Chroogloeocystis siderophila 5.2 s.c.1: one gene and its partner. The protein of the gene in region 2 interacts with the protein of the main gene of each other region in a pairwise test. Links are inferred from orthologs where the notes say so. Each region holds a gene or a part of one and is shown on either strand. Other genes may lie near its edges. The genes, in order: NIES1031_RS15295 and bioB.

Evidence for each region.
Region 1: the proteins of bioB (region 2) and NIES1031_RS15295 interact in binary tests that used the Escherichia coli proteins (3 or more experiments, as listed by UniProt). The link is inferred for Chroogloeocystis siderophila 5.2 s.c.1 from one-to-one orthologs.

What each region holds. Positions count from the first base shown.
Region 1 is NZ_MRCC01000012.1:94,911-103,684, reverse strand. What follows is about bases 903-3,738. They hold NIES1031_RS15295 (class II glutamine amidotransferase), read right to left. Parts: upstream 2,787-3,738; coding sequence 2,019-2,786; downstream 903-2,018. Other genes in these bases: crtI (phytoene desaturase family protein), read left to right, coding at 2,997-3,738; NIES1031_RS15300 (hypothetical protein), read right to left, coding at 1,184-1,600; NIES1031_RS15305 (hypothetical protein), read right to left, coding at 903-1,160. Also shown: NIES1031_RS24425 (hypothetical protein), read right to left, coding at 135-302; more of NIES1031_RS15305, read right to left, coding at 390-902; more of crtI, read left to right, coding at 3,739-4,640; NIES1031_RS15285 (Uma2 family endonuclease), read left to right, coding at 4,731-5,306; NIES1031_RS15280 (YdcF family protein), read left to right, coding at 5,463-6,248; NIES1031_RS15275 (hypothetical protein), read left to right, coding at 6,453-6,680; NIES1031_RS15270 (ferredoxin-thioredoxin reductase variable chain), read right to left, coding at 6,720-6,944; NIES1031_RS15265 (NfeD family protein), read left to right, coding at 7,299-7,724; NIES1031_RS15260 (SPFH domain-containing protein), read left to right, coding at 7,858-8,774.
Region 2 is NZ_MRCC01000003.1:110,042-121,138, forward strand. Bases 4,642-7,584 are described here. They hold bioB (biotin synthase BioB), read right to left. Parts: upstream 6,662-7,584; coding sequence 5,621-6,661; downstream 4,642-5,620. Other genes in these bases: NIES1031_RS03905 (hypothetical protein), read right to left, coding at 4,642-4,734; bioA (adenosylmethionine--8-amino-7-oxononanoate transaminase), read right to left, coding at 6,762-7,584. Also shown: NIES1031_RS03880 (S-layer homology domain-containing protein), read left to right, coding at 1-697; NIES1031_RS03885 (DUF3386 domain-containing protein), read left to right, coding at 803-1,459; NIES1031_RS03890 (NifU family protein), read left to right, coding at 1,543-1,773; NIES1031_RS03895 (glycoside hydrolase family 57 protein), read left to right, coding at 1,895-4,129; NIES1031_RS03900 (hypothetical protein), read right to left, coding at 4,222-4,458; more of NIES1031_RS03905, read right to left, coding at 4,486-4,641; more of bioA, read right to left, coding at 7,585-8,066; NIES1031_RS03930 (DUF2997 domain-containing protein), read left to right, coding at 8,414-8,623; NIES1031_RS03935 (DUF1257 domain-containing protein), read left to right, coding at 8,667-9,053; NIES1031_RS03940 (ferredoxin), read left to right, coding at 9,053-9,514; NIES1031_RS03945 (DUF4335 domain-containing protein), read right to left, coding at 9,568-11,031. UniProt on the Escherichia coli protein: Catalyzes the conversion of dethiobiotin (DTB) to biotin by the insertion of a sulfur atom into dethiobiotin via a radical-based mechanism.

The DNA of each region.
Region 1 (8,774 bases), on a different replicon or contig from region 2:
GTAAATTAGTCTGAATGGTCCGTACTCGCGCAGCAAATTCCTGACTTGTTACTTCCAGTTACGAGAAAATGACTTCCACAGCAGGTAGTGTCTCAACGCCTGAAATCTCAACTTTGGGTAAGTGCGTCCCCAACTCAACGCCTCTTAAAACCTGTTTTTTTATATTGTTCGTTAGGGTTAGTCGGCATCAAGCTGTCGCGGACTTTGCCATGATGCGCCGCAATGAGGTATTGCGACAAAAACGAAGTACCTTGAGTTGCTGCGGCGATCGCACTTGCTAACTCATGGCGATAGCCTTTCATTTGCACTGGGGAACTGTAATTTGTAGACTTTGCTAAGAGTTCTCCTTGAGCCTGCGCATATGCTTGCCAAACCTGATGTGCTTTACCCTAATCATGCCACCGCGCACAGCGACAAATTTCCTCGATGAGCCTTTCAGGAATTTTCAGCATTTGGAGATAGGGAATCACCTCGCGCAATGCTGCTTCGGTATCTTGCAAGTGAATTCCTAGCGATAAAGCATAGGGAAAGAGCGGGTCATTGTACTCTAGTTCTACTTCCAAACTGTATGCTTGGCATTTATCATCAGGGTTTGCTATCCATCCTCTTTCTTGTGAATAGCCACCAGCAGCGAGTGGTAGCCATACAACATCACCGTGTTTTGGTTCTTTGTTCTCCCAAGTCTCTTCACCCCAAACTCGCGGGATAACACCATAGGACTTGCAGAAATTTTTTAGTTCCTGAGTCGAAACTGGGCAGGTAAATTTTTGATGCGGCAAGCTTTTTGGCGGCTCAATCGACCACACTACTGCTACTGTGAAAGCCGTCGGATCGCGAACATATTGGGAAATTGTGTATATTGTGTCTCGGTTTTTGGGGTGGGTGCAGAAGAACGTTTTGACATCGCGCTTCGTCAACTGGTAACTTGGTAAATCCAGCTTTGGTAAAGGAATTTCAGCAAGTTTATGGAGACTTGCATCTGGCAGTTGCACTGAGCGATCGCGGGTTGCTTCACATTCTGTAGCATCATAAGGACGCGTTTTCCATTCTTGTTGATAGTCGAGCCAATGAATCTGCACTGTATTCTCTGTTCGCTTACGCCTACACCGCCCGTAGCGCTGCACAAACGAAGACCAAGGACATAGTTCTGTAATCAGCACGGCATCTAGATCTACCCCTGCTTCTACGACTTGAGTTGCAACAATGACTCCTTGATAACCTTTGACTTCTGCTGTAACTTCTCGCGGTCAATGCCTAAAAACTGACTGTGGATGACCAGTGGCGCTAAGTTTGATATTAATCTCCCAATTTCGCGTGCGCGCTCTACTGTATTAACAACCACAAGCGATAAGCTTCCTGGCAAGTGATGAGCTTCCACTAAAGCAGCAACATCTACAACATCCTCAACAGCGGCTCTAAAGACAGGCTTCGGGCGAGTCACTTTTGCCGCCAATTCTGCATGAGCAAGATCTTCAGTGTCTAGCTCATATCGCTCTACCTCTAACCCTTGTAATGGTCTGTCATCAAAGGTTGCAGACATCAAGCACAACTGAGTTTGCCCAAAAGTTCCCAACTCCTGCCAGTGCTTATAAAGTTGCACCAGAGTGCTGTAGGCAACACCCGTCAGTTAAGCCTTCGCCTTTCGCCATTTTCCCGACTATGCATAGCAGCGCTATGGGCGATCGCATTCATGCAAGAGGTTTATTACTCGTTCCTCTTTGTATTGAATTTTCAAATCTAATCAGCAACTACTTGATTTAATTAAGAATTTATTGCAATAATATGTCAGACAAAGCGTTCATACCAAGATACCTCCACTTACAAAAGACAAGGTGATTAGTGGCATTTTCCTAGGGCTGGTTTAGATCCAAATAGGAGAGTGTCACATTTCTTTTAGTCAGTCACGAAGATAGAAGTTTTTGTAGTGCTAAATTTTCTCAACTATCTAGCTGACAGTTGACAAAGTCTTTCTATACTCTCTTCACTGTTAACTGTTTACCAAAGAGAACTTTTTAATTTTAAAATTTATAAGGTAAACCATCCTGAAAGACGAGTAGTTCTCCTGGGTGAATCTGCGTCCAAACTTCGTTATCCGTCAGGGGAGTTGTAGCAATCACCGCAACGCGATCGCATGGTGTAGTGAGCTTTTGAAAGTCTACTGTAATATCTTCATCGATTAAATGTGCTGCCGCAAACGGTGCTTGTCGGACAATGTAGCATAGCTTTGTTGAACAGTAGGTGAAAAAGTGTTCGCCATCAGAAAGTAGATAGTTAAAAATACCTTTGTCGGCGATCAATGCGGTGATGTCGCGCAACACAGGATATAATTCTTTTAATAGAGGCTTGCCTGTAGGAAAGCTTTGTCGTAAAGCTTCGAGAATTAAGCAGAAGGCACGTTCGCTATCAGTTTGACCTACTGGCTGATAATGAGTTATCTGTGCGTGAAAATCTAAAAGATTGCCATTGTGCGCAAATACCCAGTATCGTCCCCAGAGTTCGCGTTGAAACGGATGACAATTAACTAACGCAATTCCACCTTGAGTTGCTTTACGGATATGTGCAATGACATGTGTAGAGTGAATCGGATAGCGTCGTACTAAATCTGCAACGGGAGAGGCGATCGCGGGTTTAGCATCTAGAAAGATCCGACATCCCAAACCTTCAAAAAAAGCAATCCCCCAACCGTCTTGATGTTCGTCTGTTCTTCCTCCCCGCGCCGAAAAGCCCTCAAACGAAAAACAAATATCTGTTGGAACATTGCAGTTCATTCCCAGCAGTTGACACATGAGAGCTTAAGGATTTTGATTTGGTAATGGGTAATAGGTAAATGGTAACGGATAGCGAACAAAGGTTTTTACCAATGATCGCTTACCAACCTCCAAGACTTGACCAAGATTGTACATTGATTTGTAGGCATAGCGATCGCCGCTTAGCTTGTAGATAAAGGCATAATAAGGAAAGATTAAATATTGTTAAATTCCTGAGAGGAGTTGAGTATGAGTCGCCAGCAGGCCATTGTGATCGGAGCCGGTATCGGTGGGTTAGCTATGGGAATTCGCCTGCAAAGCTTGGGATTCGACACTACCATTGTAGAAAAACTTGATAGTCCTGGCGGACGGGCGTACGTGCGTCATGCGGATGGATTTACTTTTGATATGGGACCTACGGTGATCACCGTTCCCCATTTTATTGAAGAACTGTTTTCCCTCGAACGCGATCGCGCAGATCTCGCAACGCCAGATTTTCCAGATGAAATTGTTGATGAAAGCAAAAGAATTAAAACTGGTGTTTCTGGTGGCTCAAACACGAGCCGTTATGTCAAAATTGTGCCGATTCTGCCGTTTTATCGCATTTATTTCGACGATGGTTCTTTCTTCGACTACGATGGCGATCCAGTGCATACCCGCGAACAGATTCAGCGCTTGGGCGAACCTGGCGATTTAGAAGGCTATGAACGGTTTCACCAAGATGCAAAAGCAATTTTTGATCGCGGCTTTTTAGAACTTGGTTACACGCACTTTGGCACGGTTGGATCGATGCTCAAAGTTGCTCCCGATCTCATACGCTTGGATGCGGTGCGCAATCTCTTTAGCTTCAGTAGCAAGTATTTTAAAAGCGACAAGCTGCGACAAGTTTTTAGTTTTGAAACTTTGCTAGTCGGCGGAAATCCGCTATCTGTTCCCGCAATTTACGCGATGATTCACTTTGTTGAGAAAACCTGGGGTATTCATTTCGCGATGGGTGGTACAGGCGCACTTGTGAATGGCTTTGTGCGCAAATTTGAAGAACTCGGTGGTAAAATGCTTTATAATGCCGAAGTTACCCAGATTAATGTTACGCGCCAAGGACGCAAAAAAGTTGCCACAGGTATCACTTTAGCAGATAGTAGTGTATTAAATGCCGATTTGGTAGTATCTAACGGCGATTGGGCAAATACTTACGGTAAATTAATTGACTCGAAATATCGACGGTGGAATAGTGATATCCGCATCAAACTCACTCAACAGTCGATGTCATTGTTTGTCATTTATTTTGGATTCAAAGCCGATGGCCACGAAGCAGACAAACTGCGCCACCACACGATCATCCTCGGTCCACGCTATGAAGAACTTTTAAGAGATATCTTTGGACGTAAGATTTTAGCAGCAGATTTCTCACAATACTTACACGTTCCCACATTAACCGACCCGTCGCTCGCTCCTCCTGGTCATCATGCGGCATATACTCTATTACCTGTACCGCATAATGGTTCTAAATTAGATTGGCAGCAATTGGGAGAACCGCTGGCGGATACGGTTTTGAAGTTTATCGACGAACGCGGTTATTTACCAGGATTGACTGAGCGTTTAGTACACAAAAGCTTTATTACGCCAGATTACTTCGAGCATACACTTAATTCGTATGTAGGTAATGCTTTTGGTCCAGAACCTCGGTTGTACCAGTCAGCGTTTTTCCGTCCGCACAATCGTAGCGAAGATATTGCAAATCTCTATCTTGTCGGTGCGGGAACGCAACCAGGGGCGGGAACTCCCAGCGTCATGATGTCGGCTAAAATGACTGCACGCTTAATCGCGCAAGATTTTAAAGTAGCAAATGAAATCGTTAATGCGCAGCCCGAACCAAAATTAACTTATCGATAGTTCGTGATTTAAGAAGTGCGATCGCTTTTAATTACACTTGAGAAGCAGCGATCGCTTTTTTCTGGCATTAATCCTAGGATTTGATGTAATATGAGTGTCACTCTACAACTTCCCCTAGTTCTCAAACTTACTGATGAGCAGTTCGAACAACTCGCCGCTGCTAATCGCGAGTTGCAATTAGAATTAACCACTAGGGGAGAATTAATTATTATGCCACCTAGGGGAGGAGAGACGGGAAATAGAAACCTTGAAATTTATATTGACCTTGGTAATTGGAATCGCCAAACCAACCTCGGAAAAGCTTTTGACTCTTCGACAGGTTTTCGCTCACCAAATGGTGCAACGCGTTCTCCTGATGTTTCTTGGGTAAGAATTGAGCGCTGGAATGCTTTAACTCAAGCGCAAAGAAAGAAGTTTCTACCTTTGTGTCCAGATTTTGCGATCAAACTGCTTTCGGAAACTGATGAGTTGGCTGATACTCAAGTCAAAATGCAAGAATACTTAGACAACGGTTTACAACTTGGTTGGTTAATTGATCCTAGTACTAAACAAGTAGAAATTTATCGCGCTGGGCAAGAAGTGAAAATTTTAGCTGCACCGACAACTTTATCCGGTGAAGATGTTCTTCCTGGATTTGTTTTAGATTTACAACCAATTTTTGCCTAATCTAATGCGATTTGCTCTAATAAGTAGGTGGGCATAATCAAACTATCACACTTTTTGAGGTCGGTGATGGGTGATTGTTAATAAGTATTTTTCAAATTACCAATTACCAATTACCAAACTTTGAGATACGTTATATTTTTACCCACTTACTTACAGATGTTTTTGTATTTATCAAAGCTATTACCTTTATTTTTCTACCCGCTAGGATTGGCGTGTATTCTCATCATATTTGCCTTAGTGACGTTGTGGAAAAAACCGCGTCAAGCATCAACGGCGTTAACTATAGCCCTTATCGTTTTGTTATTGGCGAGTAACGGCTGGGTTTCGCGATCTTTAGTGCGATCGCTCGAATTTCAAAATATTCCCCAGCAATTACCCAACGCTGACGCTATCGTCGTTTTAGGCGGTGCTACTAAACCTGCATTTCCGCCACGCCCTTCTGTAGACTTATCGGAAGAAAGCGATCGCATGTTTTATGCGGCGCAGTTGTATCATCAAAAAAAAGCGCCTTTCGTAATTCTTAGCGGTGGGCGGATCGATTGGAGTGGTGCTGGTCCATCGGAATCTGCTGATATGGCAATTATTATGCAGCAGTTGGGCGTACCAGAAACGGCAATTATTCAAGAACCAGACTCGCTCAACACCTACGAAAATGCAGTTAATGTCAAAAAAATTCTGCAAGCGCGTCAGTTTAATCAAGTATTACTCGTTACTTCTGCAATGCATATGCCGCGATCGCTTGCCATCTTTAATAAACTAAGAATTTCAGCAATTCCCGCACCTACCGATTTTTTAGCAAGCGGTGATATGCAATATATCAGTAATTCTTCTGAAGCTTCACTGTTGAATTTACTACCAGAAGCCGAGCGATTGTATCAGTCTACTCGTGCTTTGAAAGAATATGTTGGTTTAGTCGTTTATCGTTTACGCGGTTGGTTGTAAGAAAGACGAAACTCTGAAACCCGCCGGTTAGAAACCGCTGCTGTTAGTCTGCAAAGGCAGATTTTGCCTGGGCAGGCGCAACCTCTAGTGGCTAGCCACAAAAGATTTGTCAATCAATTAGCTACTAAATTATGCATTTAGACACAAATTTCTCTAAGTCGCGATCGCTATAATTGCAGCAAGATGACTTCTTTTGCTCAACTCATGGCTAACCAGTTCCATTACATCATCCCGCTACCGCCACCGGAAACACAGGATATCTTTGCAACTTACCAAGCAACACGTCAATTTTATCACGAAGTCCAGATACGCACACAGTTGCAACAGTATTGTGCTTGGTACTTTACCACAGCCGAATGCCATAGACAAGAATTAGAGCAAATGCGTAGTGAAATCAATGTTTTTAGTTGGTTTCGTCGGGCAAGGAGTTAGATAACAAATCATCTCCATCGCCCTTAGCCAAGAGCCAAACTATGATAAAACCTCAATTTCAGTTTCGCGCAGATGAGCTTTGAACTTTTTAGTAAACTGAACTTGAATTGGCAAATTAGCGCTGATTGGTTTGCCTCGCCATTCATTAGCAAAACTCACAATCTCGCCTTCTAAGCCTTTGATATCAAAAGGTTCACCGCGATGTTCGGGATGATGGTAAACAATGACTGATTCTTTAACGCGGACGCGATCGCCAACTTTCATAGACTTGTAATTAGAGTGTTTCCCTCTCAAGAAGCAATGCAAAATTATTCAATACAATTGCTTATTCCAGACAACCTCTTTATCTTTGCATAAGATTGTCCCTTGTTATACACATTAAGCCATAAATGAGGGGTCAGGGAGATTAAGAACGGTACTGCGTGAGCTTAAAAAACTTTTAAATTCAATTAAACTTACTCCTGATTAAACGAAGCATGGGCTAGATTGGTATTAATGATACACTCTGAGGTCATTATCTCTTGCTCGCGCATTCTGTAATTGCAGCGTGTCTAGAAGCAGATCAAGTCACTTCTTACATCAGTAGATTACTGTGCACTTAGCTATTTAAACACCAAGATGCCGATAAACGTCACGCTATTATGGTTAATAGCAGGGGCAATTCTCTGTTTGATGGAACTAGTGCTACCAACGGCGTTTGTCGCTTTTATGATGGGGCTTAGTGCCTTTGTTGTGGCAATAGTATCATTAATCGTTCCCCAATTGAGCTTGCAAGCTTTCTTGTGGCTAGGGCTATCAGCGGCTTTGATCTTACTGTCGCGCCGTCTATTGATACCCAAGCGCAAAAAACTACAAGAGGCATTTATTGCTGAGACATTAACCGAAATTCCCGCTGGTAAAGATGGGAGAGTTATTTATGAAGGAAATTCTTGGCGGGCGCGGTGTGAGGATCGGCATTTAGCGATCGCGCCTTCTCAAAAAGTCTATGTTGTCCGCCGTGAAGGTACGACTTTGATTGTTGTACCAGAAGATCTGTTGCATTAGGAGGGATGAGGAGCGCGGAAAGAGGGGTGAGTGATGTATTAAAAATTTCACATCGGTAGTTGTTTGCCAACTATTTACAAACTCCCTATATCTCCCAAATTAGTAACTTTATCCTCAATAAACAGGAAATTTCATGAATGAATTATTTTTGCTTGTCGCCTTAGCTTTGGGTGGTTCGGCTTTAGCAGGTTCGGTAAAAGTCATCAATCAAGGTAATGAAGCCTTGGTAGAAAGACTCGGTAGTTACAACAAAAAACTTGAACCTGGGTTGAACTTTGTTTTTCCCTTTGTTGATAAAGTTGTTTTCCGCGAAACAATTCGGGAAAAAGTGCTGGACATTCCGCCACAAAAGTGCATTACCCGTGATAATGTTTCGATTGAGGTCGACGCGGTTGTGTACTGGCGGATTGTTGATATGGAGAAAGCTTGGTACAAGGTAGAAAATCTCCAGTCAGCAATGGTGAATTTAGTATTAACACAAATTCGTTCGGAAATGGGTAGATTAGAGCTAGATGAAACGTTTACGGCTCGCGCTCAAATCAATGAAATATTATTACGCGATTTAGATATTGCCACAGATCCTTGGGGAGTCAAAGTTACGCGAGTAGAATTGCGAGATATTATTCCTTCACTTGCGGTTCAAGAATCGATGGAATTGCAAATGTCTGCTGAACGGCGTAAACGCGCGGCGATTTTGACATCCGAAGGCGATCGCGAATCGGCGGTGAATAGCGCTAGAGGTAGAGCCGAAGCCCAAATCCTAGAGGCGGAAGCACAACAAAAAGCAACGATTCTTCAAGCGGAGGCGCACCAAAAAACAATTGTTTTACAAGCTCAAGCCGAACGCCAGCAACAAGTTCTCAAGGCTCAAGCCACTGCTGAAGCCTTACAAATCATTACAAAAACGCTGCAAACGAGCCCTGAGGCGCGAGAAGCGCTGCAATTTTTAATTGCGCAGAATTATCTCGACATGGGAACAAAAATCGGTAGTAGTGACAGTAGTAAAGTGATGTTTATGGATCCGCGTAGTATCCCCGCAACGATTGAAGG
Region 2 (11,097 bases):
ACCGCAAGAACTGCGCCAGTATCTTCAAGACTTGAGCGCATTAGGTGTATTACCATTGCAAGCAACATCTAAAAGTAATTCAGCGAGTCAATTTGAACCGAATAAGACTGTCACGCGGCGCGAGTATGCGCGGTGGCTAGTTGCTGCTAATAATCGATTTTATGTGGATAACCCTGCAAAACAAATTCGCAAAGCATCCGCCTCGACGCAACCAGCGTTTCAGGATGTATCAGCTTCTGATCCAGATTTTGCAGCAATTCAAGGCTTAGCCGAAGCAGGATTAATTCCTAGTTTCCTGTCAGGAAGTTCAACAACCGTGCTATTTCGCCCTGATGCACCGCTGACGCGCGAACAAATGATTCTTTGGAAAGTCCCTATCGATACTCGCGCCTCACTCCCCAATGCTTCCGTAGACGCAGTACAGCAAACTTGGGGTTTTCAAGATGCGGCAAAAATTGAACCGAGAGCATTACAAGCCGTTTTAGCCGATTTTCAAAATAGCGATCGCGCAAACATTCGCCGTGTTTTTGGCTACACAACGCTGTTTCAACCCAAGAAAACCGTCACTCGTGCAGAAGCCGCAGCTGCACTCTGGTACATTGGTACCGCAAGCGAAGGCGTTTCGGCGCAAGATGTACTAAGACTACAGCAATCAAGTCCATCACAAGCAACATCAGAATCTCCAGCTAGCGAATAAAAAAGTGTAATATTGCTTATCACTCCCCAAATCATCAGTAATCTATTCCTCACCCCTCACCCCTCCACAAGAGATAATAGTAAGGTTGAAATCAGAACGATCAAAATGACACAACAATTAAACGCCACTGAACTATTTAAAACTGCTTACGAGAATCGCTACACCTGGGATGAAAACTTTCCTGGCTATAGTGCTGATGTCGAGTTAAAGCAAGATTCTGAAGTTTATACAGGTCACATACGCATCAATCGCGATTGGAGTGTGGAAGTTACTGGTATTGACAACGAAGAAGTGCAAGAAAGTATCTACACGCAGTTACGCGATATTGTTACACACCGCAAGCGCTCTAGTTTCGAGCAATCGCATAGCAAGCACGAGTTCAACTTAGGTGAAACCGATGCTTCTGGGGCGGTTGAGATCCTCGTGAAGGGCGATTCAATGGGGTCTAACTACAAAATTCGCGGTACAGAAATTTGCCAAGTTAGCCGCGTTATGGGACGTATGGCGTTCGTTATTGATACGCATGAAAGTTTAGATACGGGAAATGGTTACGTTGCTTCGCGCTACGATGCTGTATTCCGCAATCCCCAAACGAACGATGTCATCCGAGTATTAAAGTTTGAAGATACCTACGAAAAAGTAGGCGACTACTATGTGATGACAAAGCAAGTTATTCATTCGTATGAAAATGGAGAACGCACCACGACGGAATTTAATTTCTCAAATATCAAGTTACTCGAACCCGCGACTGTCGAGGCATAATTAATTCACTGGCTGCGGACGATTATAAATTAGATCTAGGATCGAGTTATTAACAATTTATAAGCTGAACGAGGTCTAAATCAATGGAACTGACAGTAAACAATGTAGAAACAGTTCTGGATGAATTGCGTCCTTACCTGATGTCTGATGGCGGTAACGTCGAGTTGGTTGAACTAGACGGTCCTGTAGTCAAGTTACGGCTTCAAGGCGCGTGTGGTGCTTGTCCCAGTTCGACAATGACGTTGAGAATGGGCATCGAGCGCCGTCTACGCGAAATGATTCCAGAAATTGCGGAAGTTGAGCAAGTGCTGTAGTCAATAGGTAAAAGGGACTAGGGACTAGGAAAGCATATTAGGCTAAAGTGGTTAAGAAAATATAATAATTTTTCTGGCTTCCTGATAAACCTAGTAAAGTCTAGCCTCTAGCCCCTAGCTTATGGCGCATCCTCTATACGTTGCATTGATTTGGCACCAACATCAGCCACTGTACAAAGGTCGAGATAGCAGCATTTCGTTGTCTGCACATAGTCAATACCGACTGCCTTGGGTACGGCTGCATGGTACAAAAGATTATTTAGATTTAGTATTACTGCTAGCACGCTATCCAAAGTTGCATCAAACTGTTAACTTGGTTCCTTCGTTGATTTTGCAACTCGAAGACTATATCGCTGGCACGGCGTTTGACCCGTATTTAGCTGTCAGCTTGACGCCAACCGAACAACTTTCTCAGGAACAACGACAATTTATCATCGAGCATTTTTTTGATGCGAATCACCACACGTTAATTGACCCGCACCCGCGTTATGCCGAGTTGTACCACCAAAGACAAGACAAGGGGAAAGCGTGGTGTTTAGAAAATTGGCAGTTACAAGACTATAGCGATTTATTGGCGTGGCACAATCTGGCGTGGATCGATCCGCTCTTTTGGGACGATCCAGAAATCGCTGCGTGGTTACAGCAAGGGCGGAATTTTACTTTAAGCGATCGCCAGCGAATTTATTCTAAGCAACGCGATATTCTGAGTAGAATTATCCCCCAGCATCGTGAAATGCAGAATGCAGGACAGTTGGAAGTTACGACAACGCCTTACATGCACCCAATTTTACCATTACTTGCCGATACCAATTCGGGGCGCGTAGCTGTACCCAGTATGACATTGCCCCAACGCCGATTTCAATGGGCAGAAGATATTCCTCGGCACTTGTATAAAGCGTGGGAATTGTATCAAGATCGCTTTGGACGAGAACCTCGTGGTTTATGGCCTTCAGAACAATCGGTGAGTCCTGAGATTTTACCTTACATTGTTAAACAAGGATTCAACTGGATCGTTTCGGATGAAGCTGTATTAGGTTGGACACTGCACCACTTTTTCCATCGTGATGGCGCGGGTAATGTATGCGAACCTGAGTTGCTTTATCGTCCGTATCGTTTAGAAACTGCCGCAGGTGATTTAGTAATTGTCTTTCGCGATCACCGTTTGTCTGATTTAATTGGTTTTACTTATGGCTCCATGCCAGCTAAACAAGCAGCAACAGATTTAGTCGGACACTTAGAAGCGATCGCGCACTCGCATAAACACCGTCAACCCGATCAGCCGTGGTTAGTCACAATCGCGCTTGATGGCGAAAACTGCTGGGAGTTTTACCCGCAAGATGGTAAGCCTTTCTTAGAGAATTTATATCAAACTCTCAGCGATCATCCACAGATCAAACTTGTCACTGTTTCAGAATTCCTGGAAAAATTCCCCCCAACTGCAACGATTCCAGGAGAACAATTACACAGCGGTTCCTGGGTAGATGGTAGTTTTACAACGTGGATTGGCGATCCTGCAAAGAATCGCGCTTGGGATATGCTAGCGGAAGCTAGATCTTTACTTGCTAAACATCCTGAAGCAACGGAAGAAAACAATCCCGAAGCGTGGGAAGCTTTGTATGCTGCTGAAGGTTCTGATTGGTTTTGGTGGTTTGGTGAAGGTCATACATCGAATCAAGATGCTATTTTTGACCAACTATTTCGCGAACATTTGTGCGGTATCTATCAAGCACTAAATGAGCCTATTCCGCCGTATTTGCGTCAACCTGTAGAATCGCATGAAGCCCTAGGCGATCATCGACCCCAAGGCTTTATTCATCCTGTTATTGACGGTATGGGTGATGAGCAAGATTGGGATCGTGCTGGGCGTTTAGAAGTTGGTGGGGCGCGGGGAACAATGCACAAAAGCAGTGCAATCCAGCGTCTATGGTATGGGGTAGATCACCTGAATTTCTACCTACGAGTCGATTTAAAACAGGGTGTACAACCAGGGCGCGATTTGCCTTCAGAGTTACACTTACTGTGGTTTTATCCTGATCGCACGATGCACAATAGCCCAGTGCCACTAGAAGATATACCGAATGAAGCTCCACTCAACTATTTGTATCATCACCAGCTAGAAATCAATTTGCTCACGCAATCAGTTCATTTTCAAGAAGCTGGAGAACATCATCAATGGCATCCGCGTTATAGTCGCGCTAGCGTAGCACTGAATAAATGCTTGGAAATTGCCGTACCGTGGGCTGATTTGCAAATGCCTCCAGATTATCCATTACGGTTAGTCTTAGTGCTAGCTGATGAAGGCAGTTTTCGCAGTTACTTACCAGAAAACACTTTAATTCCGATTGAGGTGCCTTAGAAAAATTATTTTAATGGGAGTGCTTATTATAGTTCAGGGTTTCAAACTCTATCGAAGCCTTGAACTAAAAAGGCTCTAGTCTGAAATAAACCTTAGACTAATGATTGTTGTGGCTCTAACTCACAGCTTTGTACTTCTTGACGCGATATAATCTGCAATTCACCTGGGTAACGCGGACGCGGATCGCCGACTAACCAGATCGGAGGTACCATCATGGCTTCATAGTAATCAATCCGATGCAAAATACTTGGGTTATTTTTAAGTTCTACAATCGTTCCTGGTAGATACTCAAACATTTCATCCCAATCGATAACTGACTCGGTATTCATTGCTGTTGACCAATTTCATTCCTTCAATCAACAATAGAAATCGCTTTGGTCGAGAAGAACTTCACCATGATCCGGTACCCAGGCAAGCCAGGTATCTGAGGATTCCTGACAGAGCAATTTAGCTTCCGCAAATGCATATTCACCAGGTGATTGCAGCAGTTTAACCCAAGTATCGCGCGTGTAAGTGATGTGGCAAACTGGATTCCAACTTGCAGTGATTGCGCCTTCTATTGCAGGTGTTAAACGACAAATTTGATTGCTTGATTGAAGCGACATGCTCGTTCTCCGTCTCAAATCCATTAACTTAATGAAAATTTCCCTACAGCAAACTGAGGAATCCAATTAAATATTTCTGTATTCAATTTGACAAAAATACCGCGCGATCGCTCAATTATGCTAAATAAATTCATAAATCCTGACATAGTAGATTCGGTAGTGCGTCAGATTATTGTTGGAAAGGGGAGAATATGCTGCCAACTCCAGTTGAAATAACTTACCACTAACCGTGTCGTCACTTTCGTCTGCTCCCAGACTTTGCCAAACTTGTTCTGCCGACGATGCCGTCGTCCTGTCTGCTGCCTGACGATGCCATGCTTTCAGAGAAGGTTTGTTTGCAGTTGGGGCAGAAATAGCGTTGATGTCCATTGGGCATTTTGCCGTGTTTGTGGACCTTCGCATGACCACAGAGCCGACATTCCATTGTTTGTTGCCACTGAGAAGGATAGCCCTACTTTATCAAACCCACATTATCCTGACGCACTACCCTTAGTTCAAATAGCTAATTGCTATTAATAGTACACTACAGGAAGTAATGCCCATAAAGTATGATTCTCATCACCTTTTTACATAAATGTCAAAACATTAAAGTTAAGTTGCTGACGTTCTCATAGGTCTTGAAATAATTTAATATTTCGTCAAGCAGCAAATAACTCGATTTTTCTTATTATTAGTTGTTTTAAAATAAAAACGGATACATTTTTGACAAAACAACTATTTTCTTTAAATCGAAGGGCATAATAAACTAATTTATTATAATTATCAAGAATTCAGAAATTAGCAACACAAATAAGTACTACTAAATAGTACAAAAAACCAGATTAAAAGTAGATAGACTGCTCCTAATTACTTATAACTAGTAAGTTTTAAATAATAAGGGACTCGCTTACACTGAGGAAGTCATCGTTTTGAGCGAGTCAGTTTCTATCGGAGAACCGTCAGGAGATTCGATCGCAAACCCAGCATCGCGAATCATTTCCAAATCGCTGTGCGTTGCTTGTCCAGGAGTTGTTAAATAATCACCAATAAAGATTGAGTTTGCTGGATAAAGTCCTAAAGGTTGCAGCGATCGCAAATGAACTTCTCTACCGCCAGCGATTCTAATTTCCTGTGCGGGAAGGACAAAGCGAAATAAACATAACACTCGCAGACAACGACGCGGGTTCAATTCTTGAATCTTCTCAAACGGCGTTCCTGGAATTGGAATCAAGAAATTTAGGGGAACACTTGTAACGTTTAATTCCCGTAGCGAAAATGCTAAGTCGATAACATCATCATCCGACTCGCCCATCCCAATAATTCCGCCCGAACAAGTTGTGATTCCTGCGGCTTTGACATTTTCTACTGTCGCGATGCGATCGCCAAACGTATGCGTCGTACAAATTTGCGAGTGGTAATCATCCGAAGTATTCAAATTGTGATTAACGCGGTCTACCCCGACTTCTGCTAAACGCTGCGTTTGCTCTTGACTTAACAACCCAAGACACGCACAAATTTTTAAATCATAGTTGGCTTTAACCGCTTGTACAGCGTCCAGAACCTGCGTAAATACTCGTTCGCTGGGAGAACGCCCCGAAATGACCATACAAAAAGTTCCAGCTTGCAATTTCTTTGCCTGCGCAGCAGCGTCTAAAATTTTTTCTTTAGCTAAGAGTGGGTACTTCTCAATTTCAGCAGTAGAAATCTTCGATTGCGAACAATAGTGACAATCTTCTGGACAAAGCCCACTTTGAGCATTAAGGAGAAAATGCAACCGGACGCGATTTTCCCAATAATGGTAGCGCACGCGATAGGCAGCAGCAAGTTGCTCAAGCAGTAAACAATCAGGCGCGTTGAGTACCGCATGGGCGGCTTCCCGCGTCAATAGTTCTCCAGCCAAAGCGCGATCGGCAAGTTCATTCCAGTTAAGTGCAGAAGATTTCAACATAAGAAGAGGTCAGAGGTCGGGGATTAGAGGTCAGAAATGATGATGAAAACAGGGACAATGCTTTGCTCATCACTGAAGCCATAATTCTGATTGACCATTGCTATATGATAGTATCAAGTACGCGGCGGATCGCTTGATAAATTGATTCGAGTTGCTCTGAGGTAATGCAGTAAGGTGGCATCAAGTAAAGCGTATTCCCCAGAGGACGTAAGAGAAATCCTTCCGCTAGAAACCTTTGTTTGAGGATTGGTGCGATCGCATTAAAATATCCACTCTGACTGTCTGTGACGATATCCATCGCGGCAATCGTCCCGCAAGTGCGCACTTTATCGATTTTGGGATGATCCGGCAAGTATTTTTTTAGATAGCAGCGATGCTGCTGTTCTAGATTGCGAAAGTTAGGATTTTGTTCTAGCAATTCTAAAGACGCAACGCCTGTAGCACACGCTAAGGGATTTCCTGTGTATGAATGGCCATGAAAAAATGTTTTACTGACATCATCACTGTAAAACGCACGATAAATATCCTCTGTCGCAACGGTTACAGCTAAAGGTAAGCAGCCGCCTGATAAACCTTTTGATAAACAAATGATATCCGGTGCGGTTTCTGCTTTTAAGCAAGCAAATAATTCACCAGTGCGCCCGAAGCCTGTCATCACCTCATCGTAAATGACAAGTACACCAAACGAGTGCGCCAAGTTTCCTAAAGCTTGTAGAAATTGTGGACGACATACTCGCATTCCCCCTGCACCCTGTACAAGTGGCTCGATAAAAAGACCTGCATATCGCGTAGGATTTTGTTTGAGAAGCCGCGTCAGGATTTCTAGAGTTTGTGCTTCACGTACTTCGACATCAGCATCATTATCAAACGTAGCAGGAAAAGGCACAAGCTCTGTCGAGAACATTAAGCGGTGAAAAGGCTGATCCCAGGGAGAATTACCTGCGATCGACATCGCTCCTATCGTATCGCCGTGATATCCACCTTCAAAGCTAATAAACGTCGTGCGATCGCTTTCTCCTTGATTAAACCAATATTGATAAGCCATTTTCAGCGCGACTTCCATCGCTGTTGAGCCATTATCCGAAAAAAATACTCGCCTCAGCGATTTTGGGAGATGCTGAAGTAATTTTCTCGCTAGCTGTTCAGCTGGTTCGTGCGTAAAACCTGTAAAAATGACATGTTCTAAGGCTTGGGCTTGTTTGTAAAGCGCCTCAGCAAGTATAGGATGGCCGTGTCCATGAATCGTCACCCACCAACTGGAAATACAATCCATAATTTGGCGTTTATCTTCGAGTTCGAGCATCACGCCTTGTCCCTTGACGACTTTCAAAGGTATCGGCGCGGTTTTCATTTGGGTGAATGGTTGCCAAATCGGAGAATCATAAATTTCTTCAGTGCTGCTCATAAAAAAATCAACTTCTTTAACTAGAAAAGCTGTTAATAATCCAGAAAAATCAGAGAATACGACTCAATTTATTCCTTTTACCCGCTGTTCGCGAGTCATTCGCTACTTAATTCTTACTTGACTGCTGCGGTGAGTTAAGCGAAACTGACAATAATTGATGTGAGACTTCATCTATTGCTAAATTTTGTTAATTTTTTATTCTCTATAATTCGATAGATGAAACATTATTTAGCAATAGTGATAGTGAGGAGAGCGTACAGTAGGCATAAAAGCTTACAAATAGCAACGAGCAGCCGATGCAGTGTCGGTGCAAATTATAAATAAAGCTATGGTGATTAGCTAGAAGTATGGAAACGCTAGAGTTTGTGATTTATCCCGATGGTCGCGTACAGGAAAAAGTTTCCGGTATAGTCGGAGCAACTTGTACTGAAGTCACAGCCGCAATCGAAGCAGAACTGGGACACGTCGTCAGTCACCAGCCAAGCTCAGAATTTTATAATGCAGTACAACACCAATCTACAGTTGCAACAACCCAAGCTAGTTTTAGCGAGTGGTAACTTTACTAACTAGTCCAGTTTGATTCAATTCACAACTACTACAATGTCACACTTTAGCCAAATCAAAACACAAATCCGTAATCTTTCATCGTTACAAGCTGCGCTCACTGATTTAGGTATTAATTGGAAATCTGGTCCTAGAGCAGTTCGAGGCTATCGCGGTCAAACTCGTAATGCCGAAATCACCATTGAGCAGGAGAATGGTTACGATGTCGGTTTTAGTTGGAATGGCAAAGAATACGAACTTGTTGCTGATTTGCAATATTGGCAGCAAAATTTGTCTGTCGAAGGTTTCTTGAAAAAAATTACGCAGCGTTATGCCTATCACACAGTATTGAACGAAACCTCGCGCTTAGGATTTCAAGTAGCAGAACAGCAACAAAACGAAGACGGTTCAATTCGACTATTAGTACAGCGCTGGAGTGCGTAATGTCTGATTTTATGCCGCTGGAGCGAGCAAAATCTGGAGCAATGCGGTCGCACCTTGAACCCGAACTAGGTGGAATTTTTCGCGATGCACCTGAACGTTCAGGCTTAGAACCTGAGTTAGGCGGTGAACTACGGCAAAAAGGTGTTTATGTTGACGAAATCACCTGCATTGGTTGCAAGCACTGCGCCCATGTTGCCCGCAACACCTTCTACATTGAACCAGATTACGGTCGTTCGCGCGTCGTCCGTCAAGACGGAGACTCAGAAGAGTTAATTCAGGAAGCAATTGACACGTGTCCAGTTGATTGCATCCATTGGGTTGACTATACCGAACTGAAAAAACTCGAAGAAGAGCGACAGTATCAAGTCATCCCTATTGTTGGATACCCTGTAGAAGAAGCTGTTGTTGCTGCTCATCGGCGGCGTAAGAAGCGCCAAGCCCAGAAAAAGGCTCGCTATTAACTTTGATTTATATAATTTTTGTTGAAAAGGCTGTAACAACAGCCTTTTTTTGGTTACTCAGCAGCCTCACGCGGATCTCGCGAAACTTGTGGCGCTTCGCGATCTTCCAAAAAGGTTTGCACTTTGCCATCGGGTGTTAAAACGACTCGAATTCTAGCTACTTGACCATCAGCAATGGGAGATACAAAAGGCTCGCCAATCAGAGGCATTCCAGTGCGGTCAATTTGGTCTCTAGCAGCTTGATTTAGCGGTTCAATACGTTGAATTGTGCCATCAACATCCAACAGCAAACTATACTCCAAGGTTTGCTTAACAGCTTCTGTTGGTTCCCAGCGGCGCTGAAAGAATTGTCGAGCTTCGGCTACCTGACTAATATTATCTAACGATGTAGGTTGACTTGGGGCTGGAGGAGGTTGGTTTGGCGATCGCACTGCCGCAGTCGTGTTATTTGCCGCCTGTCGCTGTGGTGCTGGTGCAGTTCGCTGCGTTTGAGATATTGCTGCTTGCGAACCAGGATTAGGAGCGTTAAGTTGCGCTAAAGGACTCGGTATCGCGATTGTGGGCGCAGAATTTCCCGCCGCAGCTGTACCGGTTTTATTCGGCGACCCTGGACTAATGACCGTTGTTTGTGGCGCTGGTGTCGTGCCCCCAGGAAGAGTAGACGACGGTGCGGCTGCGGTTGATTCAGTCGATGGGCTAGCGTTTGGGACAGGAATTGCGGGCAAGGGGGCGTTAGGCACGGGGACAGGAGAACCCGCAGGTGGTGGAGGTGGTAATGTATCTAATGATGATAAAGGTGGTAGTGGTGAAGGCTGCGCCGCAAGCTGCTGTGGATCTTCCGTGATTTGATTACTGGTTGCTGTTTGTTGAACAGGGCGATTAAGTTGTTGTAAGACAGCAAAGATACCTACGGCAAGTGTTAATCCGGCGGCAATCGTTGCCCAAGCGGGAGGAGTCGTACTTACTCGACGTTGGTTGAGGCTGGGTAGGGCTACAATATCCGCTTCAAATTCATCTAAAGCTGTTGCTAAATCAAAAAGTTGCAGTACGCTCAACTGCACTACAGGTCCGGTTGTGGGCGTTGCTAGAGGTCCCAAAAAGAGCGTATGTGATAACCCTGTACCAGGTTTCAGGAAGATTTGTTGCGCCCGCGCAAAAGGTGAATCAGAGGAATTGGTAGGTGAAATCACGATTTGGGAATTAGCAACCGAAGTGGTTGACTCAGCCGCAGTCGTTTGCGACGCCAACTGTGCAGTAAATTGGGCTGGCGATTGACTTAATAACTCTTGCACATACACTGAAACGGCTTGCTGTAAGGCTTCAAGTTGTTCGCGATCGCCTGTAATCTGAACTCGTTGGTCTGGCGATCGCGGATCGTCAAAATGCAAATGAAAGCGTAACTGCGTGGCTACTGTCCGCCCAGCCCAACGCGACAATGGTGATTGAGGAGCCACAATTTCTAACGTACAAGTGGGCGGAGTATACCGACGGAGAACCTGTGAATTTGACAAAGCCATAGGTGAGAACTTAGCAGGGGTCAGGGGTCAGGGGTTAGGGATCAGCGGGAAACTGGGAGTTATGAA